4 regions of the Rhizobium acaciae genome follow, and region 2 is predicted to be linked to each of the others. Evidence: predicted binding sites of a transcription regulator. Region 2 holds the regulator's gene; each other region holds the start of a gene.

Region 1 (2,201 bases), on a different contig from region 2:
CGGAAAGCAATCTCCGGCGGCTTTTCTTTGGTGCGACGACAGTATTTGGACGGGCTCACGATGATTTGTTTTATGCAAGTTCCCGTCGAGCTACGTCTCACCCGTTCGTGACTTTTCGTTTGGACCCGGAAGGATTATTCGTACGTTCATATGTCAGGGCCCCGGTTCAAACATGCCGTCGGCGCTGAAAAAGAGGTGCAGGTGAATGTCCCCCCGTTTTTTGATTCCGCTGATCGCCGGTGTTGTTCTCTCAGGCCCGCTACAGGCCGAAGACGGCACGCCGAAAGGTGTCGTCGAACTCTTCACGTCGCAGGGCTGCTCCTCCTGTCCTCCCGCTGATGCTGCTTTCCGCAAGCTGGTGAACCAGGGCGATGTTATCGCGCTCGCCTATCATGTCGATTACTGGAACTATCTCGGTTGGGCCGATACGCTGAGCTCCAAGGAAAACACCGAGCGGCAGTATGGCTATGCCAAGACGATGGGCCGCAGCAACGTCTACACGCCGCAGGCCATCGTCAATGGACGCGACCATCTGGCCGGCGCCGATCTGAATGGCATCAACAGCAAGATCGACACCTATAGCAGCGAAGGCAACGGGCTGACCGTTCCGATCAGTGCCGCGATGCGCGGCGACGAGCTGGAGATCAAGATCGGCGCGGGACAGGGCAAAGCCAATGTCGTGATGGTCTATTTCGACAAGGAAAAGACGATCGATGTCGAAAAAGGCGAGAACAGCGGCCAGAAGATCTCCTATCTGCACAGCGTCACCAATGTCGAAACCGTCGGCATGTGGGACGGCAAGGCGACCAGTCTGACGCTGCCGGCCAGCGTCCTGCAGCGGCCGCAGCTCGAGGGCTGCGCCATCCTGCTGCAATCGGCGACCGCAGACGGCGATCCGGCTGCGATCCTTGGCGCGACCGTGGTGATGGCTGGCAAAAATATCTGAGATTCATCCGGTTGCGGATGAAGTGCTGGGGCGGCCCGGCCGAGCGTATTCGGGGCTGGGGTTAAGGTCGATACGCTCCGCCGGGCCCTTTGGCGCGCTGGCGCCAAACTGGAATTCATAAATCTCCTGCAAATGAGGCGCTGTTTTGACTGAAATGCGGCGCTGCGGAGAAAGCGTTGCCCTGTCCAGTGCGTCATGCTTTCCGAAAATCGAACCCAACTTTCGCAAGGCACGATGCACTGACTCAAAGTGCTACAGCGACCTTGCGCGACAGACGTGCGGCGGAATGTGACGGCTGGCGCTCTTGCAATTTGCGGCGGCTCGGGCAAACTGTCACTCTCCTGTCACATGTGGAGGCCTTGTGAGACTGATGACAGATCAGCCGGATTTGCGACACGGCGAAAGCCGTTCCGTCGACCACAGTTCCTCAGTCGTCGTCGATCTCAGGGAATACAAACAAAGCAAGGACCCGCTTCCGGTGACCTTCCACCGGCGCGAACTGGACGCGATCCTCTGGATCTACGGCCGGATGGTCGGTGATGGTGAATGGCGCGACTACGCCATCGATCACCTGAAGGACAGGGCGGTCTTTTCCGTTTTCAAGCGTTCCGGCGAAATACCGCTCTTCCGCATCGAGAAAAATCCTAAGCTCGCCGCCAAGCAGGGCGCCTACTCCGTGATCAGCGGCAACGGGACGATCCTGAAGCGCGGTCACGAACTGAACCAGGTGCTGAAGGTCTTCGACAAGGCCCTGAAGCTCGTCGACAATTAAAGCGCGTCGCGCTTTAAGTCTTTGTTTTATGTATGTCGTTATCCCAAAGCCGTTGCACACTTTTGGGCGACATGCATTAAGCCATATCAGCCGTTAAACAGCGCGCCGGGATAGACGGACGGGTCCGGATCGGTGCTCATGCCTTCGCCAAGGGCGCGCTGCATGAACATCGTATCCAGCCAGCGGCCGTGCTTGTAGCCGGTGCCCTTCATCAGACCAACCTCCTCGAAGCCGGCCGTGCGATGAAGCGCGATCGAGGCAGGGCTGGCGCCGCCGATGACGGCTGCCATCTGACGAAAGCCGAGGGTGGTGCAGCGGATGATCAGTTCGGCGAGCAGCGCCTTGCCGATGCCGCGGCCGCGGGCTTGCGGCGCCAGATAAATCGAATCCTCGACCAGCCAGCGATAGGCAGGACGCGTGCGGAAGGCCGAGGCATAGGCGTAGCCGAGAAGCGTCCCGTCCATGCCGATGGCTGCTATATAG
Region 2 (2,201 bases):
GTTCGATCCGCATCGCCGCCGATCTCGAACGCGTCGGCGACCTCGGCAAGAACACCGCCAAGCGCGTCATCGCCGTCCAAAGCACCGGCGTTCCCCGCAAGCTTGCCCGCGGCCTCGAGCATCTGTCCGAGCTGGCGCTCGTCCAGCTCAAGGAAGTGCTCGATGTCTACACCAATCGTTCAGCCGACAAGGCGAATGCGATCCGTGAACGCGACAACGAGATCGACGCGATGTACACCTCGCTGTTCCGCGAACTCCTGACCTACATGATGGAAGATCCGCGCAACATCACCAGCTGCACGCATCTTCTCTTCTGCGCCAAGAACATCGAGCGCATCGGCGACCATGCCACCAACATCGCCGAGACGATCTTTTACATGGCGACAGGCGCGCAGCCGGAAGGCGATCGTCCGAAGGATGACAGCGCCAACACCGTCGGCGCGGTCACAGAATAACCGCCCGCACCCGTCAATTGCGTGCGCGCCCGTCCGGGCGCGCAAAGAGGTCGCAGCCAATTTTTGAATTTGCGCAGGATGCATTGCTTAAATCACCCTGGTTTAAGGATCATGCGCGAGGAGACCGACACGCATGATCCCGAGAGTTGCAGTTGTTGAAGACGAGGAAGCCCTCAGCGTGCTTCTTCGCTACAATCTCGAAGCGGAAGGCTTCGAGGTCGATACCATCCTTCGTGGCGACGAAGCCGAAATGCGGCTTCAGGAGCGCACGCCCGATCTTCTCATCCTCGATTGGATGCTGCCGGGTGTCTCCGGCATCGAGCTCTGCCGGCGCCTGCGCATGCGGCCGGAAACCGAGCGCCTACCAATCATCATGCTGACGGCGCGCGGCGAAGAGAGCGAGCGCGTCCGCGGATTGTCGACGGGCGCCGACGATTATGTCGTCAAGCCCTTCTCGACCCCCGAACTCGTTGCCCGCGTCAAGGCGATGCTGCGCCGCGCCCGTCCCGAGGTGCTGTCGACGGTGCTGAAATGCGGCGATATCGAGCTCGACCGCGAGACCCATCGCGTCCATCGCAAGACCCGCGAAGTCCGCCTCGGCCCCACCGAATTCCGCCTGCTGGAATTCCTGATGTCGTCGCCGGGCCGGGTCTTCTCCCGCTCGCAGCTGTTGGATGGCGTCTGGGGCCACGATATCTATGTCGACGAGCGCACCGTCGACGTCCATGTCGGCCGCCTGCGCAAGGCGCTGAATTTCTCCAACATGCAGGACGTCATCCGCACCGTCCGCGGCGCCGGTTATTCGATGGAAGCCTGAGGGCTTTCATCCATTGTTTCAGCAAACATCTGCCCCTCACCCGGCCCTCATCCGGTCGCGCGTATGGCAGCCCCTCACCCTAACCCTCTCCCCCGTGAAAAACGGGGAGAGGGACGTGCCAAACGGGGCGTCAACGGGGACCGAGAGGGTGCGGCATACTTCCTTCGCCCCGTCAGAACGGGGAGAAGGTGCCGGCAGGCGGATGAGGGGCAGCCATCGGCACGAACCAAAATTGCATAAAAAAACGGGCCACTCGGCCCGTTTTCTGCATTCTAACAATGGTTGCCCGCTCAGCTAGCCCGCGCTGCTGCCCGGCGGCGTTCGTTGACCGGCTGGTAGGCGAGCTTCTGGTGATAGCTGCAATAGGGCGAATTATCGGGGGACTCGCAGCCGCAGAAATGGAAGTCGTCCTTCAGCGGATCGCCGACCGGCCACTTGCAGGTGCGCTCGGTCAGTTCCGTCAGGCCGAGGCGGCGCGAAATCGGCACCACCACATTGCCTCTCGGCACGTATTCCATTTCCTCGATCGTTTCGATCTCGATCTCTTCCTTCAGCATCGTCGCGCCCTGCTGGCGGGTGACGGTGCGGGTCGTGATCCGGGAGGCGTAGTTCGGCGCGCGCGGCGCCGATGTGTTGCGCTTCGGCGTTCGCGCCGCGGTGTTGGTGCCGCCGGCCTTGGCACGGCCCGGAAGGCACAGCCGGTGCACTTTGCCGATGACCGCGTTTCGGCTGACACCGCCAAGTTGTGCCGCGATCTGGCTCGCGCTCAGTCCTTCGGCCCAAAGCTTCTTGAGTTTCTCGACCCGCTCGTCTGTCCAGTTCATGCCCTGTCTCCACCTTTTGCGTTGGTGATGGCAGAATCCCTCACCGTTGTCCCGGGAGCTCCGAAACAAGAAACGCTTGATCAATTTTGGTGACTAGTTCCGCCG
Region 3 (2,201 bases), on a different contig from region 2:
CGACAGGCCGCCTGACCAGAGCAGCACGTCGGCGCGCTCCTTCATCCGGTCGGCGATCATGGCGACAACAGGCGCCACCAGCACGCGCACCACCATCGGAACGGCCAGGATCACACCGATTTCGTGGTCGCTGAAGCTGTGGCCCGCAAGCCAGACGGGGAAGAACGGCAGGACGATGCCGTTGACGAGCAGCGGCGCGCAATAGGAAAGCGCACTGAGCAGCCGGAAGCGCGGCGGCGCTCCCTCACCCGTCGGGGAATTTTGAGCGGGAATCATGGGTGGACCTGAAGGAAACTCGTCGTTGTCCTAACACACCACCCTGGAAGCGACTATTGCGAGAAATAGCCGTTCTGAAACGTTTTAGAAAATAAATAGGGCCTGTCGCCTGACGGTAACGGCTAAATTCCTACTGCAAAATTTCAAAGTGCTACGGCGTCCTTTGCGCGTCTGAAAAGACATGCGGTGCTGTAAAGCCCGGGCACCAAGATCAGGCGGCCTGCGGGGCCAGCTCACCCTCGTCATGCATTCCGATGGCGGCAAGCGCCGGCACACTGCTGGCGAGCGACCGCCAGGTGATCAGTTCGAAGGTGCCGTCCTCGTGTTCGGCGACCGCCGTGCAGCTTTCCACCCAATCGCCGGTGTTGATGTAGCGGATGCCGTCCATATCCTGGATGATGGCATGATGGATATGTCCGCAGATCACCCCGTCGGCGCCGTTTTTGCGGGCTTCCTCGGCCACGACGCGCTCGAATTCGCCGATGAAATTGACGGCATGCTTGACCTGCAGCTTCGCCCAGGCCGAAAACGACCAGTAAGGCATGCCCAGCCGGCGGCGCACCGCCGCCAGGATGATGTTGATGCGGATCGCCGTGTCATAGGCCCAGTCGCCGAGATAGGCGAGCAGCCGGGCGTTGCGGACGACGACGTCGAACTCGTCGCCGTGCAGGATAAGATATTTCTTGCCGTCGGCGCCGTCATGCATCATGCGCTCGACGACCTCGATGCCGCCGAAATGCATGCCCGGGAAGGCCCGCAGGAATTCGTCGTGATTGCCGGGAATATAGACGACGCGCGTGCCCTTGCGCGCCTTGCGCAACAGTTTCTGGACGACGTCGTTGCAGACCTGCGGCCAATACCAGCTGCGCTTCAGGCGCCAGCCGTCGACGATATCGCCGACGAGCACAATCGTATCGGCCTCGTGGTGGCGCAGGAAATCCAGCAGGAAGTCGGCCTTCGCGGCCTTCGAGCCGAGATGGACATCGGAAATGAAGAGCGTGCGGAAATGTCTGGGTTCCATCATGTCTTTCACGAGCTGCCGCTCATGTCCCATCTTTCATCTAACCTTCCAAAACCAGACTCGTGTTTCAGGAAGATGACAAGCTGGGGAAAAGCCCTGCAAACCTGTTCATCCCGCGCGGCCGCATGGCCGTTCGCCGCGCAGGCAGTATGCCCGTCGCCACGCGGGCCGGATGCCGTCGCCGCCAGCCCCGCCGACAAGGTTGCCCTACGCATTCAGGGCGTTCATGATGACGGCGATTCATATCCGACAAGGCGGGATGGCTGATGCGTTTCTTTCTCGTTCGCCACGGCGAATCCCTCGGCAACATCAACGAACAGGCCTACCGCCAATTCGGCGATCACAACGTGCCGCTGACGCGATGGGGCCATCGGCAGGCTCTCGAGGCAGGCGGCGTGATCGCCTCCTACCTGCAAGCATTGCCGAGCGCGGGTTTCGGCAAGCTGCAGATCTGGTATTCGCCCTTTCTCAGAACCCGGCAGAGCAAGGATGCGCTGCTCGAAGCCCTGCCGGAAAGCTTCGTCGGCGATATCAGGGAGGATTATCTGCTGCGCGAGCAGGATTTCGGTCTCTTCACCGAAATCTACGACCACGCCGAACAGAAGCAGAAGTTTCCCGAGGAGTTCGAAAAATGGGCGAGGCTGCGCAGCAACAGCGGCAAGTTCTACGCCCGGCCGCCGGATGGCGAAAGCCGGGCGGATGTGGCCCAGCGGGTGCGCCTGTTCCTCCAGACCGTCATGCACGATGCCGAAAATAGCGACCACAACCTCGTGATCGTCGGCCATGGCGTCACCAACCGCGCGATCGAAATGAACTTCCTGCACCGCCCTGTCGAGTGGTTCGAGCGCTCCGACAATCCCGGAAACGCCGATATCACCCTGATCGAGGGGACGCGCTCGCAAGG
Region 4 (2,201 bases), on a different contig from region 2:
GCCGCGTGACCTGGGAACGGATCATGCTTTCCGATGGCAGCGCCGGCCGCCTTGTTACGACCATCGGCTGAGCCTCAAGCTTTCCTGCACGCCCATGCATAATTTATGCGTTGTCTGAAAACCTTAGTCTTTATAGCGTCCGCCGCCGAACGGTCAGGAGACGATGTGATGACGATACTGGTGACGGGAAGTGCCGGCCATCTCGGCGAGGCGCTGATGCGGACCTTGAGGGCGGAAAGCCGCTGGGTGCGCGGCATCGATATCAAGCCCTCGGCTTTTACCGACATGGTCGGCTCGATCGGTGATCGCGCCTTCGTCCGGCAGGCGATGTCAGGCATCAGCCACGTCATCCATGCCGCGACGCTGCACAAACCGCATGTGGCAACCCACGACAATTACGATTTCCTCGACACCAATGTCGCCGGCACCCTCAACCTGCTCGAAGAGGCGGTCACTGCCAACGTTGCAAGCTTCGTCTTCACCAGCACCACCAGCACCTTCGGTGCGGCATTGACGCCGGCTGCCGGCGAACCGGCGGCATGGGTGACCGAGGACGTGCTTCCCGTCGCGAAAAACATCTACGGCGTGACGAAACTCGCCGCCGAAGGTCTGTGCGAACTCTTCGCCCGCAAGTCCGGCCTGCCGGTCGCCATTCTCAGGACGTCGCGTTTCTTTCCCGACAATGACGACGATCCTGACATTCGCAACGGCTATTCGGCAGAGAACGCCCAGGCCAACGAGCTTCTTCACCGCCGCGTCGATATCAGCGACGTGGTCGGCGCCCATCTGCTGGCGCTCGAAAAGGCGCCGGCAATCGGCTTTGGCCGCTACATCATCTCCGCCACGACGCCGTTTTCGGCGAGCGATCTTGCCGCAATCCGGCGCGACGCGCCTCACGTCGTCGAACGACTGTTCCCGGGTGCAGGCGCCCTTTACGCATCCCGCAGCTGGAAGATGTTTCCTTCGCTCGACCGTGTCTATGTCAACGAACGCGCAAGGCGGGAACTCGGCTGGCAGCCGCGATATGATTTCCGTTTCGTGCTCGATTGCCTGCGCGACAACAGGGAATGGCGAAGCCCTTTGGCGCTGAATGTCGGCTCCAAGGGCTACCACGATGAGGTCTTCGCCGAAGGGCCTTACCCGGTCGGATAGAGCAGCGAGCTGGAATGCGGACACGCGAAAGCCCGACTTCATCTCCAGCATGACGCTTTCGCTGAGAAGTGTCATCCAGATATCACGATCCCGTCATAGACCGTCTGCCGGGGATATGGGGCGACGAAATCCAGGGCGTGTTGCGCCATCGGGATATCGAATCCAGGCCGGGGTGTCATTTGAAGCGGTGTCCAGCCTGCGGGCGGAAGCCGTTTCGAGAGCGCTTTTGACCGAGAGGGTATTTCCATGAAGAATGTCAGACTTTACACAGCGCGGCTATTCGCCGCGGTTCTCGCGGCATCCGCCGCCGTGCCAGTTGTCGCAATGGCCGAGAATTCCGCCACCGTCGGCGGCCTCACCTTCGTCAACAAGGGCCTGGTGGGCATCGGCCGCATTCCGGCCAACCAGCGTGACAAACTCGGCGAGACCTTCGGTTCCGGCTCGGGCATGGCGATCGATCCCGCCGCCTGGAGCCGCGACGGCGCCGGCTACAGGGGCACGCTCTACCTGTTGCCCGACCGCGGTTACAACGCCCTCGGCACCGTTGATTACCGGCCACGCCTGAACACCATCTCGATCGGCCTGACGCCGACCGCTCCGGGTGCTGCACCCGAGGCCGGCAAGGAACAGTCGGGCGTCGACGCAAAGCTCGTCGATTCCACACTCTTCGTCGACGACAAGGGCGGCGACATGACCGGTCTCGACCCGGAATCCGGCGTCCGCCCTGCTGCCGGTAGTTTTCCCGCGCTGCCGCAGGCGACGAACGGCAAGATCGCGCTCGACAATGAAGCCATCATCCGCATGGCCGACGGCACCATGTTCGTCAGCGACGAATATGGTCCTTATATCTATCACTTCTCCGCTGACGGCCACCTGCTCTCTGCCACCCAGCCGCCGAAGGCGCTTTTGCCGATGCGCAAGGGCGCGTTGAGCTTTGCCTCCAACAATCCCGGTCCCGGCGCCTCCGCTCCGGACCCGAAAGATCCGGAGACCGGCCGCCAGAACAACCAGGGTCTCGAAGGCATGGCGATGACGCCTGATGGTAAGTT

Evidence for each region. The regulator PhoB, encoded in region 2, activates phosphate uptake and scavenging genes when phosphate is short. The targets are predictions, from matches to a motif close to TGTCATNNANCTGTCAT.
Region 1: a site for PhoB is predicted at 1,278-1,294, ahead of OLZ32_RS25830 (DUF2794 domain-containing protein). Genes of this name have one in related genera too.
Region 3: a site for PhoB is predicted at 1,362-1,378, ahead of OLZ32_RS01865 (UDP-2,3-diacylglucosamine diphosphatase). Genes of this name have one in related genera too.
Region 4: a site for PhoB is predicted at 1,222-1,238, ahead of OLZ32_RS07100 (esterase-like activity of phytase family protein). Genes of this name have one in related genera too.

Annotation. Positions count from the first base shown of each region.
Region 1 covers NZ_JAPCZO010000017.1:164,039-166,239, reverse strand. The annotation lists gene OLZ32_RS25835 (DUF1223 domain-containing protein) at 206-946, shown strand; gene OLZ32_RS25830 (DUF2794 domain-containing protein) at 1,317-1,718, shown strand; gene OLZ32_RS25825 (GNAT family N-acetyltransferase) at 1,805-2,201, opposite strand, start outside.
Region 2 covers NZ_JAPCZO010000036.1:19,269-21,469, forward strand. The annotation lists gene phoU (phosphate signaling complex protein PhoU) at 1-455, shown strand, start outside; gene phoB (phosphate regulon transcriptional regulator PhoB) at 589-1,272, shown strand; gene OLZ32_RS35840 (GcrA family cell cycle regulator) at 1,563-2,096, opposite strand.
Region 3 covers NZ_JAPCZO010000001.1:366,747-368,947, reverse strand. The annotation lists gene OLZ32_RS01870 (MFS transporter) at 1-276, opposite strand, end outside; gene OLZ32_RS01865 (UDP-2,3-diacylglucosamine diphosphatase) at 488-1,330, opposite strand; gene OLZ32_RS01860 (histidine phosphatase family protein) at 1,564-2,201, shown strand, end outside.
Region 4 covers NZ_JAPCZO010000003.1:276,914-279,114, reverse strand. The annotation lists gene OLZ32_RS07110 (helix-turn-helix domain-containing protein) at 1-71, shown strand, start outside; gene OLZ32_RS07105 (NAD-dependent epimerase/dehydratase family protein) at 169-1,152, shown strand; gene OLZ32_RS07100 (esterase-like activity of phytase family protein) at 1,399-2,201, shown strand, end outside.